Regions from separate parts of the Bacillus sp. ISL-47 genome, predicted to be linked through region 1. Evidence: riboswitches for the same ligand, from Rfam matches in the RefSeq annotation. Region 1 holds a riboswitch; the other holds the start of a gene.
The links. A riboswitch is a leader RNA that binds a small molecule or an ion and turns the genes downstream of it on or off. The one in region 1 is predicted to bind S-adenosylmethionine.
Positions count from the first base shown of each region.

Region 2: another riboswitch for S-adenosylmethionine. It lies ahead of J7I93_RS21345 (homoserine dehydrogenase); the one in region 1 lies ahead of J7I93_RS16975 (Na+/H+ antiporter NhaC family protein).

Region 1 covers NZ_JAGGQS010000048.1:108,410-115,975, forward strand. Annotated here, with positions in the region: gene J7I93_RS16960 (cold-shock protein) at 340-540, shown strand; gene J7I93_RS16965 (DUF421 domain-containing protein) at 660-1,244, shown strand; gene J7I93_RS16970 (hypothetical protein) at 1,314-1,472, opposite strand; SAM riboswitch class I at 1,884-1,987, shown strand; gene J7I93_RS16975 (Na+/H+ antiporter NhaC family protein) at 2,074-3,408, shown strand; gene J7I93_RS16980 (exonuclease SbcCD subunit D) at 3,635-4,780, shown strand; gene J7I93_RS16985 (AAA family ATPase) at 4,777-7,566, shown strand, end outside.
Region 2 covers NZ_JAGGQS010000067.1:20,413-27,978, forward strand. Annotated here, with positions in the region: gene J7I93_RS21325 (hypothetical protein) at 1-88, shown strand, start outside; gene yhbH (sporulation protein YhbH) at 422-1,594, shown strand; gene J7I93_RS21335 (YsnF/AvaK domain-containing protein) at 1,817-2,656, opposite strand; gene J7I93_RS21340 (NUDIX hydrolase) at 2,951-3,583, shown strand; SAM riboswitch class I at 3,682-3,786, shown strand; gene J7I93_RS21345 (homoserine dehydrogenase) at 3,893-5,107, shown strand; gene J7I93_RS21350 (hypothetical protein) at 5,190-5,384, opposite strand; gene J7I93_RS21355 (CBO0543 family protein) at 5,542-6,072, opposite strand; gene J7I93_RS21360 (cation:proton antiporter) at 6,285-7,433, shown strand; gene J7I93_RS21365 (DUF421 domain-containing protein) at 7,455-7,566, opposite strand, start outside.

The DNA.
Region 1 (7,566 bases):
TTTGAGAGTCTTTATTTGAATAAGGAAAAAAATTCAAATCTTCTCCTCATGTTTGAATAAGAATCTACTGCGGTAAATTACTTACCTTCAACAGATCAAATCCTGTTTGCTAAACATGCTGCAGACCTATTGATAGTGCTTTCATTCGGATGGCAATTAGTTGACATTCCTATCTAATAGTGCTAAATTTAAATCAGCCGTTATGCATCGTGTTATATTTTGCTAGCTGCTTCTTCAACCGTTAGGCAATGGTCTGGATGAGTAATGAACGTAAAGTTATAAGCGTGTATATGGTGAATTTACACATGGCTTTTTTGAAGCCAATAGGAGGATTTTTTCATGAAAAACGGTAAAGTAAAATGGTTCAATGCTGAAAAAGGTTTCGGATTCATCGAAGGTGAAGACGGAAACGACGTATTCGTACATTACTCTGCTATCCAATCTGAAGGTTTCAAATCTTTAGAAGAAGGCCAAGAAGTTTCTTTCGAAGTTGTTGAAGGTGCTCGTGGACCTCAAGCAGCTAACGTAACTAAACTATAATTGACAGACCCATAGAAAAACAGCCTGGCCATTGGCCAGGCTGTTTTATTTTTGCAAAGATTGCATATTAGTCCGGTTTTTACCACATCCTAAAAGAAAAAGGAAGGTGGATTTACAGGATGAATTTTGCCTGGCAATCATTACTATTAGTTTTTGCAGGAGTCTTGTTGCTGCGCATAGCAGGCAGGAAATCTATTTCGCAAATGACACTTGCCCAAACAGTTGTTATGATTTCAATTGGTTCCATCATTATTCAGCCAATTATTGAGACAAGTGTGTGGAAAACTATTGTGGCTGCAGCCATTTTTATTGGATCATTAATTTTAATGGAGTATTTGCAGGTAAAGTTTAACTTTATAGAAAAGTTTATAACCGGCAAATCCAAAATCGTAATTGAAAATGGGAAGCTTCAGCCCGCAAATATGAGAAAACTCCGATTTACTGCTGATCAATTGGAAATGAGACTGAGGACGAACGGAATTACAAAAATTTCAGATGTGAAAATGGCAACACTTGAACCTAATGGCCAGCTTGGATACGAATTAATGGATGATGCAAAGCCTTTAACAGCAGGCGAGTTTAAAAGATTAATGGGCTGGATGATTTTACAGTCTCCTGTGCAGCCTGTCCCGCAGCAGTCAAATGATATTTTCCAGGAACTTAAAGAAGGACATCCCCAGCCGCACTCCCAGGACCTGCACTAATTTGGAATCTTATACACAATAAAAAATTGTGGGAATTAAAGAAGCCGCTAACTATTCGCGGCTTTTTCTTTAATCTGAGTTGGTGTTTTGCAGGCTTCTCCTCGTATCTAGTATTAATTCCTGTATTCGTAAGTGATGAAGAATGGTCATGATCACAATCCCGATACTGAATATACTGGATAAGATTGTGCTTCCAACCAAAAAACGAATTACCTTTCGATCGAACATCTTTTCACTCCTTTTTTCCTTAGTATTTCATTTTAAGGAAAAAATTATTAATTTTTTGTGTAGTTTAGAGCAGGCAAGGATTTCTTATAAAAACGCTGTGTTAAAGCCAAAAGTTGATTTTAGCACCCTGTTGATTGGGGCGGAAGGCTCTAGATGCCCGAAAATGTATTCGATTTCCTTCGTGCGATATTTATTCAAGGCTGCTTATTCAAAAGCTTGCTGGAGTGCTGATCAAAGGATGAGCCCACAGGCTCACTGCGCCGAGGAGGCTCAGGACCGGCCGGGGAAAGTGGTTACCTTGATGGGAAATCAATAGAAAAATTTAAAATTGCATATAAAAAAGCTTGAACTTTAATCAATTTCCTGTATAATTTTCAGACATGAGTTAGTAATAATAACTTCATAACTTTTAACTTATCAAGAGAGACGGAGGGACTGGCCCTAAGATGTCTCGGCAGCGGGCTCATGTGAGTGCTGTGCCAAATCCAGCAAGCATTATGCTTGGCAGATAAGAGGGGACTGTAATATAGCAGAGATCTCTTCTTGTTTGAAGAGGTCTTTTTATTATGTCATTAAAACCAATTAAGGAGAGAGGATTAGTATGAAAACAAACAAAAATGGTAACCCATGGGCTTTACTCCCGCTTTTGGCATTCCTTCTGATTTTTATTGGGAGCGGCCTTGCAACAGGTGATTTTAAAAAAGTTCCAATTATTGTGGCTGTGGTAATAACAGCAGGAATTGCCCTATCCATGAACAGGAAGACTCCATTTATGGAAAAGGTTGATATATTCACGAAAGGGGCTGGAAATCCCAATATTGTTTTGATGGCTATAATTTTTTTACTGGCAGGTGCATTTTCGGGAACGGCTAAAGGAATGGGGGCAGTTGATTCGACAGTCAACTTGGCATTATCCTATGTGCCGCAAAATATGCTTATGGTTGGGATCTTTATTATCGCCTGCTTTATTTCTCTATCAATGGGCACTTCAACAGGTACAGTTGTTGCGCTTGCTCCAATAGGTGTTGCACTGGCTGCTGAAACCGATATATCCGTAGCTTTGGCAATGGCTGCTGTTATTGGCGGTGCCATGTTTGGTGATAATCTTTCTGTGATTTCTGATACTACTATTGCAGCAGTCCGGACCCAAGGGACAAAAATGAAGGATAAGTTTCGTGTAAATTTTTTAATTGTGCTGCCTGCAGCTCTGGCAACTGCTATAATTCTAGGGTTCTTAACAGCTGGTCAGGAAAGTGCGGTAACAAGCCAGGATTATAGCTTGCTTAAAGTGGTTCCATATTTGGGGGTACTTTCTGCTGCTTTGTTAGGAATGAATGTTATTCTTGTTCTAAGCGGCGGGGTCTTGCTCGCAGGGCTGATTGGGATTGCTGACGGAAGCTACACGCTGGTTTCCTTCTTGCAAATGATTGCAGAAGGGATGGCAGGAATGCAAACTCTTGCAATCATAGCTATCCTAATTGGCGGAGTTGTTGAGATTATTCGCTATAACGGGGGAATTGATTATTTGCTGCACATAGTTACAAGCAAAATAAACTCTCGAAGGGGTGCTGAATTTGGTATTGCATCGCTTGTTTCACTTACCAATCTATCTACTGCAAATAATACCATTTCCATTATCATTGCAGGCCCCCTGGCTAAAAATATAGCGGATCAATATGATATAGATCCGCGTAAATCTGCAAGTATACTAGATATTTTCGCTTGTTTCGTACAAGGATTTATTCCATATGGCGGACAGATGCTGGCAGCTTCCGGTCTCGCTGCAATTTCGCCGGTGAGCATTATGCCATACTCAATTTATCCACTATTAATTGGAATCACTGGTGTAATCGCCATTCTTATTAATTTCCCCAAACTAAAAGTGCATGAAGAGGTAAAGAATAGCACATTGGAGGAATCTGCTCCGCGGGGTTAAAGGTTGTTCCAGAAGAATCATATATAATGAAAGATATAAGAGCCTAGGTTATAGGCTCTTATTATTTTTCCTGAAAATCTATCTATTGGAAATTTTTCCTGATATAATAAGAACGAATGTTCTGCTAGTTTAGTTTCCTTATTTTGCAGAAGTACTTCAATTTTTGTTTTGCTATAATGGTAACATTGTATATATTTAATCATGGTAGGAATAGAGGGTGATTGATATGAAATTTATCCATACTGCGGATTGGCATTTAGGTAAACTGGTTCATGGAGTATACATGACGGAAGACCAGCGCCATTTTTTAAATCAATTTGTTGAAGTGGTTGAACAAGAAAAGCCGGATGCTGTTGTTATCGCTGGAGATTTATATGACCGGTCTGTACCTCCAACTGATGCTGTTGAATTATTAAATGAAATTCTTTTTAAAATAAATGTAGAACTTAAAACGCCAGTAGTAGCAATTGGCGGAAACCATGACAGCGCCGAAAGGCTTTCCTTTGGCAGTTCGTGGTACAGACAGAGCCAATTCTATTTATCAGGAAAGCTGGTAAATGATTTCAGGCCTATACATATAGATGGTGTTAACTTTTACCTTGTACCTTATGCAGAACCAGGCATGGTCAGGCATTTGCTTGATGACGACAGAGTCCATTCACATGACGATGCTATGAAGTCGATTGTCGGGAAAATAGAAGAATCTCTGAACCCAAATGAACCCAATGTTTTAGTTGGGCATGCTTTTGTACTAGGAGGGGCGACGAGCGACTCGGAAAGGACTCTTTCTGTCGGTGGTTCAGGCTGTGTTCATTCTAATTGCTTCGATCCTTTTTCGTATACAGCACTCGGGCATTTGCATAGTCCTGATGCCATCAAACATGACAAAATCCGTTATTCTGGCTCACTTTTAAAGTATTCTTTTTCTGAGGCGAAACAGGAAAAGTCGATCTCTATTATTGAAATGAAAGAAAATGGTGATTTTGATCTTCGTACCCGATCCTTACAGCCTAAAAAAGATTTAAGAGAAATCGAAGGCCATCTTGATGAGCTGATGGATCCATCATTCTATGAAAAACAGAATCTGGATGACTATCTAAAAATCACACTTTTGGATGAAGGGGCTTTACTGGATCCGATCAATAAGCTTAGGCAGGTGTATCCAAATGTACTTCACCTTGAACGGAAGATTTCAATTACAGATATGAAGAAAAAAAACTCCTTCATTTCTATGAAGGAAGAGAAAAAGTCAGAGCTTGAGCTTTTCAAGCAGTTTTACGAGCAGATGACTACTTCTGAATTTACAAAAGATAAACAACAGGCAATGACTGATGTGATTGAAAAAGTGCTGAGGGAGGAGGCTCTGAAATGAGGCCATTAAAATTAAAGATGCAAGCGTTCGGCCCTTATGCAGACAGTGAGCACATTGACTTTACAGAGCTTGGAAACCGGACGATGTTTGTTATTTCTGGAAAGACTGGTTCCGGAAAAACGACCATATTTGATGGGATCAGCTATGCGATTTACGGAAAAGCAAGCGGTGAGGACCGCAATGGACCAGAACTTAGAAGTCAGTTTGCCAAAAACGAAACACTGACTGAAGTTTCTCTTGAATTTACATTAAGAAATAAAGCATATTACATTACCAGATCGCCTCAGCAGGAAAAGAAAAAAGAACGTGGCGATGGGACAACAACAGTAAGTGCCAAAGCAGAACTCTACATTTATGATGAAAATGGCAGCCGGCAGCTTCTTGCGTCCAATGTCAGGGATGTCGATGAAAAAATAAAGGAAATCATGATTATAGACAGCAACCAATTCAGGCAAATCCTGATGATCCCTCAGGGTGAATTCAGGAAACTTCTTACCTCGGAGAGCAAGGAAAAGGAAGTAATCCTTCAGCGGCTATTTCACACCCAGATTTATAAGCGGATTGAAGAAAAGCTAAAAGAGTATGCTTCTGAGCTAAAAAGAACAGTTGAAGACCAAGTAAAGCTTCGTGATCAGCTTTTACTCCAGGTGCAGGCAGTTTTTAATGAGGAACTTAAGGCATATTTGGAAGCTGGCAGTGTAAATGACACAATCTTGCTGCCTCTTGTAAATGCAGAAATTGTGCATATGTCGGAAGGGTTAGAGGAATTAACGGATGCTGGCAAGAAGCAGAAAGAAAAAAGAGACAATCTGCAGCAAAAGCTGTATGAAGCTGAAACCATAGTTAAACAGCTGAAGGCAAAAGAAGATCTGAAACTAAGGAAAGATGATCTGGATGGGTTAAAAGAACAATTTGCAGGGAAGGAAAAACTTATTTCGCTTGCACAGAAAGCAGCTTTGCTTAGCCAGCAGGAGCAGCTTTGCCACGAAATAAAAAAGGATTTAGACCTTTCAAATGAGGAGCTTACTGCACTTAAGAAAAGCATTACTTCCTTAGCCGGCCTATTAGCGGAAAACGAAGAAAGATGGGAAGCTGAAAAGAAACGTGAAGATGAAAGAAAGCAAGCTGGGGAGAATGTTAACCGGCTGCAAAACATGAAAGAGGATATCCACTCTTATGCGGAAGTAGAAAAGCAAGTTCGTTTGCTTGAAGAAAAGCTGGAAAACCTCCGTCTTCAAAAAAAGAATAAGGATGAAGCAATTAAAAACTCTGAACATAAAATTCAAGTATTGGCTGAGGAAAAACAGAATATTGAAAAGTGTCATTTAAAGCTTATGGAGAATGACCGGCGGCTGGAAAAAATGACTGAAGAAATAGAACGGCTTCATAAATATGAAGAACAGCAGGGCGAGTATTTGCTAGCTCTCGAAGTATTTGAAAAAAAGAAAAGCTACTTTGAACAGGCAACATCCAGGCTGGAAGATGCCAGAATGCTTGTTGAGGAGTTGGAGCGTAAATGGCTCCATGGACAAGCATCCATCTTGGCAAATCAGCTGCAACATGGTGAAGCCTGTCCGGTTTGCGGCTCAGATCATCATCCTAATCCGGCTGTATCGCAAACGGATATTCCTGATGAAAAAGATTTAAAAGCAGCAAAACGGCAGGCTGCTGAAATCGAAGCTGATAAAGCGAAAGCAGAGTCATCGTTCTATGAATCTCAATCAAACGTAAAATCTATTGAAAATGCTTTATGTGAACTATTTAAACTCATACAAAAACATCAGCCAGATTTGGAAGAGGAACAGCTTCCGGTTATTAAGTGTACTCTTCTTGCTCAAAGAAAGGATCTCTTAAACATTCAGGATGATTTAAAGAAAAAGAGCACCAGGCTGGAAGCATGCACCTTAGAAATGGAAAAATCTCATCAACACAAGGAAGTGCTGGCTGCAGAAATAGACTCGCTGCAAAGTCATATAAATGATACCGCGATTCTCCATGCTGAAAAGAAAGGCAACTTGACAAGGATGACTGAAACGATACCGGAAAATCTGCGGTCTATTGAAGCATACCAGGCCAATCTGAAAGCAGCGGTCGATAAACTGGAGACTTTGCAAAAAATACTGGAAATTGCACAACAGAAATATCAGGATACAAAGGCAGCTTATATGGCTGAACAGGCAAAAATGGAGACCATTGAAAGGCAAACTGGTAAGCTTGAGGAAAAGCTAACAGTTGAAAGACAGAACTTTGTTCAGCGAATGAAGGATCAAGGCTTTGAAGCATATGGAGAATACCGAAATGCAAAAAAATCCGAATATGAAATTCGTGCGCTGGAAGTAGAAGTTCGGGAATATCGTGAAGAAGTACGGTCAGTTAGTGACCGTTATTCGGAACTCTTACAGCTTTTAGAGGGTGTTGAAAAGCCAGATATAGTAAGTCTGCAAGCAATCTTAAAAGAAACAGATGACCAGCTAAAACAGCTGCAGGATCAATATACAAATCTGTATATGAAAAAGAAGCATAATGAAGAAACGTCACAAAAAATAACAGAAATTAATGAAAAAATGAAGGCCCTTGAAGAACGTTATAAAGTGATTGGACATTTATATGAAATTTCAAAAGGACAGAACACATATAGAGTTACTTTTGAGAGATTTGTACTTGCTGCATTTCTGGACGATATACTCAGAGAAGCAAATGGGCGATTAACCCGGATGACAAGCGGCCGGTACCAATTGCTGAGGAAAACGGACCGCTCAAAGGGAAATGCGCAAAGCGGACTTGAA
Region 2 (7,566 bases), on a different contig from region 1:
CCTGCGCACCAATAAAGAATTAAAGGAAGATTATGATAAATACCCAGACCCTATACAAAATAAAAAGAAAGATAAAGACCTCCGCTAAAAAGCGGAGGTTTTCTTATTGTAAAATACATAGAACCCACTAAAGGCACTAACCCATTTATAAAAAGGGCTTGTCCAAAAGAGGTTACTAATGTCTTATTGTCAAAATTATTTGTAAATTATTTTGTCTTCTTGCATAAGATAGAGTAATAAACATTTCTTTTGCTGGAGCCTAAAAGGGTTTTGGATGCTGCCAGAATGGCAGGGAAATGAGTCTATGGATAGCAGGCAGACTGCAGATTTAGGGATGATGTATCTTTTTTGACACTCGCGATATTGTATGTTGGAAGGCTGGAATGTGTGAAAAAATTAAATTATTAAAGGAGGGGTTTAAATGACGAATGTCAATAACCATCAGTTTGTGATTTCCCAAGAAGATTGGTCCCTCCATCGCAAAGGCCATGATGACCAGCAGCGTCATCAGGATAAAGTTCAAGAAGCAATCCGCAACAATTTGCCTGATTTAATAACGGAAGAGAACATTGTAATGTCGAATGGACGGGAAGTAGTAAAAATACCAATTCGGTCATTGGACGAATACAAAATCCGTTATAACTATGATAAAAATAAACATGTCGGCCAAGGCGATGGAGATAGCCAGATTGGAGATGTAGTGGCACGCGATGGTTCCGGCAGCCAAAAAGGACCCGGAAAAGGGCAGGGAGCAGGCGACCAGGCAGGCGAGGATTATTTCGAAGCGGAAGTTTCATTAATGGAAATTGAAGAAGCACTTTTTAAACAGCTGGAATTGCCTAATTTAAAGAAAAAAGAACAGGATGAAAACCTGGTGGAAAACATTGAATTTAACGATATACGGAAAACAGGTCTTATGGGCAATATTGATAAAAAACGAACGATGATGTCGGCATTCAAAAGAAATGCGATGACCGGGAAGGCTGCATTCCACCCCATTTATAAGGAAGATCTGAAGTTCAAAACCTGGAATGAAATTGTAAAGCCCGACTCAAAAGCAGTTGTTCTTGCTATGATGGATACGAGCGGAAGTATGGGGATATGGGAAAAGTATATGGCCAGAAGCTTTTTCTTCTGGATGACCCGATTCCTGAGAACCAAGTATGAGACGGTAGAAATAGAGTTTATTGCCCACCATACGGAAGCAAAGGTGGTCTCAGAGGAGGATTTCTTCTCCAAGGGGGAAAGCGGTGGAACGATTTGCTCATCTGCGTACCGAAAAGCGCTTGAACTTATTGATACAAAATATAACCCGCGAAAGTATAATATTTATCCGTTCCATTTCTCTGATGGTGATAACCTGACCTCTGATAATGCCCGTTGTGTTAAGCTTGTAGAAGACCTTATGAAAGTGTCCAATATGTTTGGATACGGTGAGGTTAACCAGTATAACCGCCACTCGACCCTTATGTCCGCGTATAAAAACATCAAAAATGACGATTTTCGATATTATATCCTTAAGCAAAAAGCTGACGTATTCCACGCTATGAAGAGCTTTTTCAAACAGGAAGATGAAAAGAAGGTGTATGCGTAAAAAGAGGGGGAAACCTCTCTTTTTATTATTTTCGCAGAAAAAAGACCCCTAAATCGAGGCCCTAAAAAATGTGTCCATATGGCATTGAAAAAGACTTCTAGTCCGGAAAATACCTGCAGATGCTATACCAGCACGAGAATGCTATTTAATTTCCGTCATTTTGCCACCCCCTGGTTCGACGAATATATCCATTATTCGTAATATATTAGGGTGAAAAACTATTTACAGCTTGTCTTTGTTTAATCGGCCATCTGTGTCCAATTCAGCATTGGCCTTAATATCTACTTCTTCATGCTTTACTTTTTCGGTGATGGTCTCAGTATCCTGGACCTTTCTTTTCCCAATCACGATCTCTTCCGTCACCACTGGTTTTTTTTCTACATGGAGAATTTCTTCTTTCAGCGGCACACGGATGGTTTCTTCTTCATCTATGAGTGTTTGGGTGTCTGCAGTTGAGTTTGCCGGTTTACGCCGCTTAATAAAAGCTTCTTCATGCGAGACAGGAACATCAACGTTTTGCTGTTCCTCGACAACTTTTTTGGTAACCTCCACATCACCTGACTTTTCGGCCAGTTTTTTAATATCCAGTTGTTCTTCTTTTACCTTGAGCACCTCTTCACGGGCCGAGGCACTTTCCCGGTAGGCTTCAGCTCGTTCCTCTGTCTGCACCTGACTTTCATTCTGGGCAGAAGGGTATGTGCCATAGTGGTCGACGATTAAGACATACTTTCCATCGAAAACCATGCTGGCATACTCATCCAGGTCATGCTCATCAAATCTTGTTCCGTCTTTTTTATCAGGATCTATTCCTGAACTCGTTGCGGGGTCTTCACCCATAAATAGCGCTTTTACGGAGTCAAGGAAGCGCTGGTTGCCCAGTTCCTGGGATCCGACAATTTTTAGGTTTACACCATAATTGTCTGCAAAGCTATCAAGATTTGCTCCATCTTTTGAAACAATAACCAGGTTTTCTTTTTGGTACCCGTTGGACTCTGCTCTTTCAATTGCATCTTTGAGCTCATGCTGTGTATCATAACCGCCGATTAATATATTTTTCTTCATATTTTCTCACTCCTATAGTCTTGTTTTTTTCTTACTTTCCCGGAAGAGCGTCTCGGGAAACTCTATTAATAGATTAGGGAGCAAGGACGATACGAAAAATATTAATTTAGGCGGCTAAGCGAGAGCCTGAGCAGGCATGGTTTCCTGCATGAAACTATTTTTCCATGCAAGTAAAATATAAACGAATCCCGAATATTTAACAGGTACAAGCCGTATGAATTAATAAATCTAGGTGAATACAGTATGATAGTGATATCACTCTATTATCTGGAACTTGCTGCTGGAGGTGGATATATGGAGATTGAGAAGCTGGCTAAAAAGCTGAAAGTCCGAACCCCTGTTATATTAGGGAGTGAGCGGTTTTCGAAATTTGCCATTTTGCTTCCGCTGGTTGAAATGAATGATGAAATTCATGTTCTGTTTGAAGTGCGTTCGCTTAAAATGAGGAGGCAGCCTGGTGAGGTATGTTTTCCGGGAGGAAGAATTGATCCTGGCGACAGGGATGAAGAACATACTGCTATCCGTGAGACATCAGAGGAACTGGGTATTGGCGAAGGTAGCATCACAGATGTTTCTCCGTTAGATTACATGATTTCTCTTGGGCAAATCATCTATCCTTATGCAGGCATTATTAAAAACCCCAGTCAAATTGTGCCTAATCCTGCGGAAGTGGAGGAGATCTTTACTGTACCGCTTTCGTTTCTCAAGGAAGTAAAGCCGGAAACTTACCACGTGAATTTTAAGGTAGAGCCTGAAGAGAATTTTCCTTTCGACTTAATCGTTGGAGGCGAGAATTATAATTGGCAAACAAGGAAGATGGAAGAGGTATTTTACTATTTTGAGGACAAAGTTATTTGGGGACTCACAGCAAGGATTCTTAAGCATTTCCTTGAAATCATTTACGAAACCCCTAGTGAGAATAATTAAAAATGAAAGCGTTTTATGAAAACTATTTTTAAAAAAGTGGTTGACGCGGCTCATTTAAATGTTTATGATTTATTTTATTAATTTAAATACTTAAAAACTTCTTATCAAGAGAGGCGGAGGGACTGACCCTATGAAGCCTCGGCAACCAGCATATATATGCCCGGTGCCAAATTCAGAGGAAATTTAATTTCCGAAGATGAGAAGGCGGAATGAATGGTACGTTAATTCAAACCCCTTCTTGTCTGTTATGGGCAGAAGGGGTTTTTTATGTTGATAAAGGCACATTATTAAAGCAGGGGGAATGCAATTATGTCAGCGATATCAGTAGGACTTTTGGGGTTTGGCACAGTAGGAAAAGGTGTTTATGAAACAATAAACAAACATCAGGGACGGCTTAAAGCAATACTTGGAAAAGAAGTGAAAGTCACTGCCATTCTTGTAAAGAATGTAGATAAGCATGCTTTACCTGAAAAGGACGTACTTCTAACTGATGATTTTCAAAAAATAATTGATCTTCCAAAGCTTGATGTAGTGATTGATGCGATTGTTGGGAAGGAGCCGGGCTATACATATTTACGTCAGGCTATTACAAGAGGCTGCCATGTGATAACAGCAAATAAAGAAATGTTTGCGCATCATGGAAGTGAATTAAAAGTGCTGGCAAAAGAGCATAATGTTTCATTGGGCTTTGAAGCAACGGTAGGAGGCGGGATTCCCATTATCCAGACTCTCAAGCAGCTGCTTAATGCAAATAAAATTGAGAGGATTGAAGGCATCCTAAATGGCACCTCCAATTTTATTCTAACAAGTATGCGCGAAGAAAAGCTTTCATTTGAAGCCGCGTTAAAAATCGCCCAGGAAAAAGGGTACGCAGAAGCAGACCCTGAAAACGACATCGAAGGATACGATGCTTTTTATAAAGCCGTCGTCCTGAGTGAACTTGTATTCGGGAAGGCGCCGGAGTGGGAGAAATCAACAAGGATAGGCATTACCGATATTTCAATTGAGCAAATTAATATTGCTTCTTCCCTGGGCTTAAGGTTTAAGCATGTGGCTTCTCTTGAGAAGGAAAAAAGTGCAGTCCAATGTACAGTGAAGCCCGTATTGGTTGGAGAGTCCCATCCGTTGTACAGGGTTGAAGGGGTACAAAACGCGGTTTCAATTGATGCAGATATTGTGGGGAATATAAGCCTCCAAGGGCCTGGAGCGGGAATGTTTCCAACAGCGAGTGCCATCATAGAGGACTTGATTCATCTTGGTACAAATGATTTCCCAGCTGTCTTTGAAGAATTTAATGCTGAAGGAATAGATGCGGGCTTGCCTATTTGGGCATTGTTCGGTGGAGCGGACAAAGCAGAATTGCCTGAAGACTTTGATATCCTTGGAAGAGTTTCAGCGGATGCGGTGATTGTAAAGGCCTCAGAGGCAGCTGTAGCCTCATTGGAGGATAACACTGTAGTTGCTTACCAAATACTTGGAGATCATGGCTTTGTGGAAATACTGGCAGAATTGCAGCCAGTATAAGAAGTGAAGTCTATAAAAAAAAAACAGGAGGAGCAGCTTATGGGCTGCCCCTCCTGCATTATGCTTATAGAGATGGTGGATGTTATGCCTGCTGATTTTTCAATAAAGACTGATTTAGTCCGGAGTATAGATCCTTCACATGAACCGTCACTATCTTGGCGCCAATCTGGACATGGACCATATTATCAAAAACAGCTGTTACCAGGCCGTTTAATGACACATTCGTACCAATATTTAAATCCTTATCAGCAACTTTCACGTTCTTCTTATCTGCCATCGTAACACCATCCCATTCCATTTTATTAATAATCATTCATACAAAGAATATTGCCTTTTTATAGTAAAATAAACGCTCAAATGAAAAAAGTCCAGTAAAAAAGCCTGGTTTTTTATCGACAAATTCCTTTAGGTACCAGGTACCTGTCGAATTTTCTTTAACGGAAGACAGATGATGGCACATTAAACTGGTTCCATAAGAAGATGATAAACAGGATGGACAGGATCCAGGCTGCTACGGGCCGTTTGTGGTGAACTATAAGAATGGTAAACATGGTTGTGTTAAAAAAGATAGACCACTTTAAGCTCCATCCATTAGAGTATTTAATCAGGTTTAATTTAATGTCAATGATTTCATTAACAGTATAGAGGAGAACCCAGCCTGCAATGTAAAGGATCTTCTTAAATAAGCTGCGGTTTTTGGGGAATCTGTATAAAAAAATGAGAATGGTGGCTGGGTATTTAACGGCCATGATGGAAAAAGTGACATGAGTGTTGGTCAGGTGGACTTGCTCATCAAATCCCTGTGGATTATATCTCCACATTGGATAGTGGTCAGATAACAAATATAAATAAAGAAAGTCCCCCAAGATGAAGAAAAGCAGGGTGGGATAATAATTTCTCCAGTTTCTCCAGTCTCCCCATTTCCATAAAGCAAAAAACCATACAAAAGCATAGAGCGCATTCAATCGATTCATCCCCTTACCAGTACACAAACCTGTTATTCCTATATTATCCAAGTGAAATAAGTTTTAAAAAAAATAAAATAGGACTTTAGTTTGTTTTTTTCAGTGATTTTCCCTTAATCCGAAATTGGTCCTAACTTACAGGAATGAATTTGCGAGGAAAGGGGTATGGATAGTTCATAAATATAGCTTACAAAAAGGATGATATACTGCACATGAATATGCCTCTTGCCATAGGGCTAATATTTCTTGTCCTATTTATAACTGCTCTGATCGGGATAAAAATCCTAAGGATACCTGATATTGTTATTTATATTATTTTAGGAGCCGGAATCGGCTTTTTCGGATATTTCCAGGATACAAAGGTAATTGAGGTTGCTGGAGAGATAGGTCTAATCCTGCTATTCTTCCTGCTTGGAATGAAATTCTCTGTTCGTGAATTAAGAAAAAATGGGAATAAAGTTTGGAAACCAGGTCTTTTGGATGTCCTGCTTGGTGTGGGTGTGACAACAGCAATTGCCTATATTGCTGGCCAAAACTTATTTGTATCGCTGTTAATCGGAGGAATTGTATATGCTACAAGCTCCTCTATTACGGTTAAGCTGCTGGAAAGCAAAGGTCGCCTTGACAATAAGGATTCCGAATATATACTTTCCCTTTTAATTTTTGAGGATCTAATTGCGCCTATCCTGGTGACAGTTTTAATTGGATTAAGCGGAGAAAGCTTTTCATTTGTAGATTTTCTTTTAATCTTTCTTAAAGTAGCCCTCTTAGCCGGAATTGCTATATGGATGAGCAGAATTGTTCTTCATAAAGCCCAGCATTGGATGAAAAAGGTTGCGAATGAAGATTCGTTTTTAATTTTAGTATTGGGAGTAGCGATTACTTATGGAGGATTCGCTGTATTCCTTGGGCTTTCAGAGGTAATTGGCGCTTTTCTAGCTGGAATCATGCTTGCCGGAACGGTCGTAAAGGTCAAAGTGGAAGAAGTCGTTTTTCCAGTCAGGAACCTCTTTCTCCCATTCTTCTTCCTTAACTTTGGTCTTTCACTTGAGTTTAAAGAAGATATACCCTCAATTGGACTCCTGGGTGTGATCGTCTTATGGTCAATCATCCATAAGCTGGCTGTTGGTTATTTCGGAGGACAATGGTATGGACTATCTAAAACGGATTCCCTCAAGTCGGGATTTTCAATGGCCTCAAGGGGGGAATTCTCTGTTATTATTGCAGGATTGGCAACAGGAGGACTAAAGGTATTTGCTGGTGCTTATATCTTAATTGCTGCTTTAATCGGCATGCTGCTGTTTCAACTGGCCCCCCGTATTCAGAAATGGCTGAGTAAAAAACAGGAGAAACAAGCATAAAACCGGAAGAGCCGCTCCTTTCTAATGGAATAGGAGCGGCTCTTCCGGTTTATTTTTATCATCTTTCAATGAAATATGAAGTTCTTTTTTCTTATTTACAGCAGCATAAAATACATCCTCAAGATTTTTAATC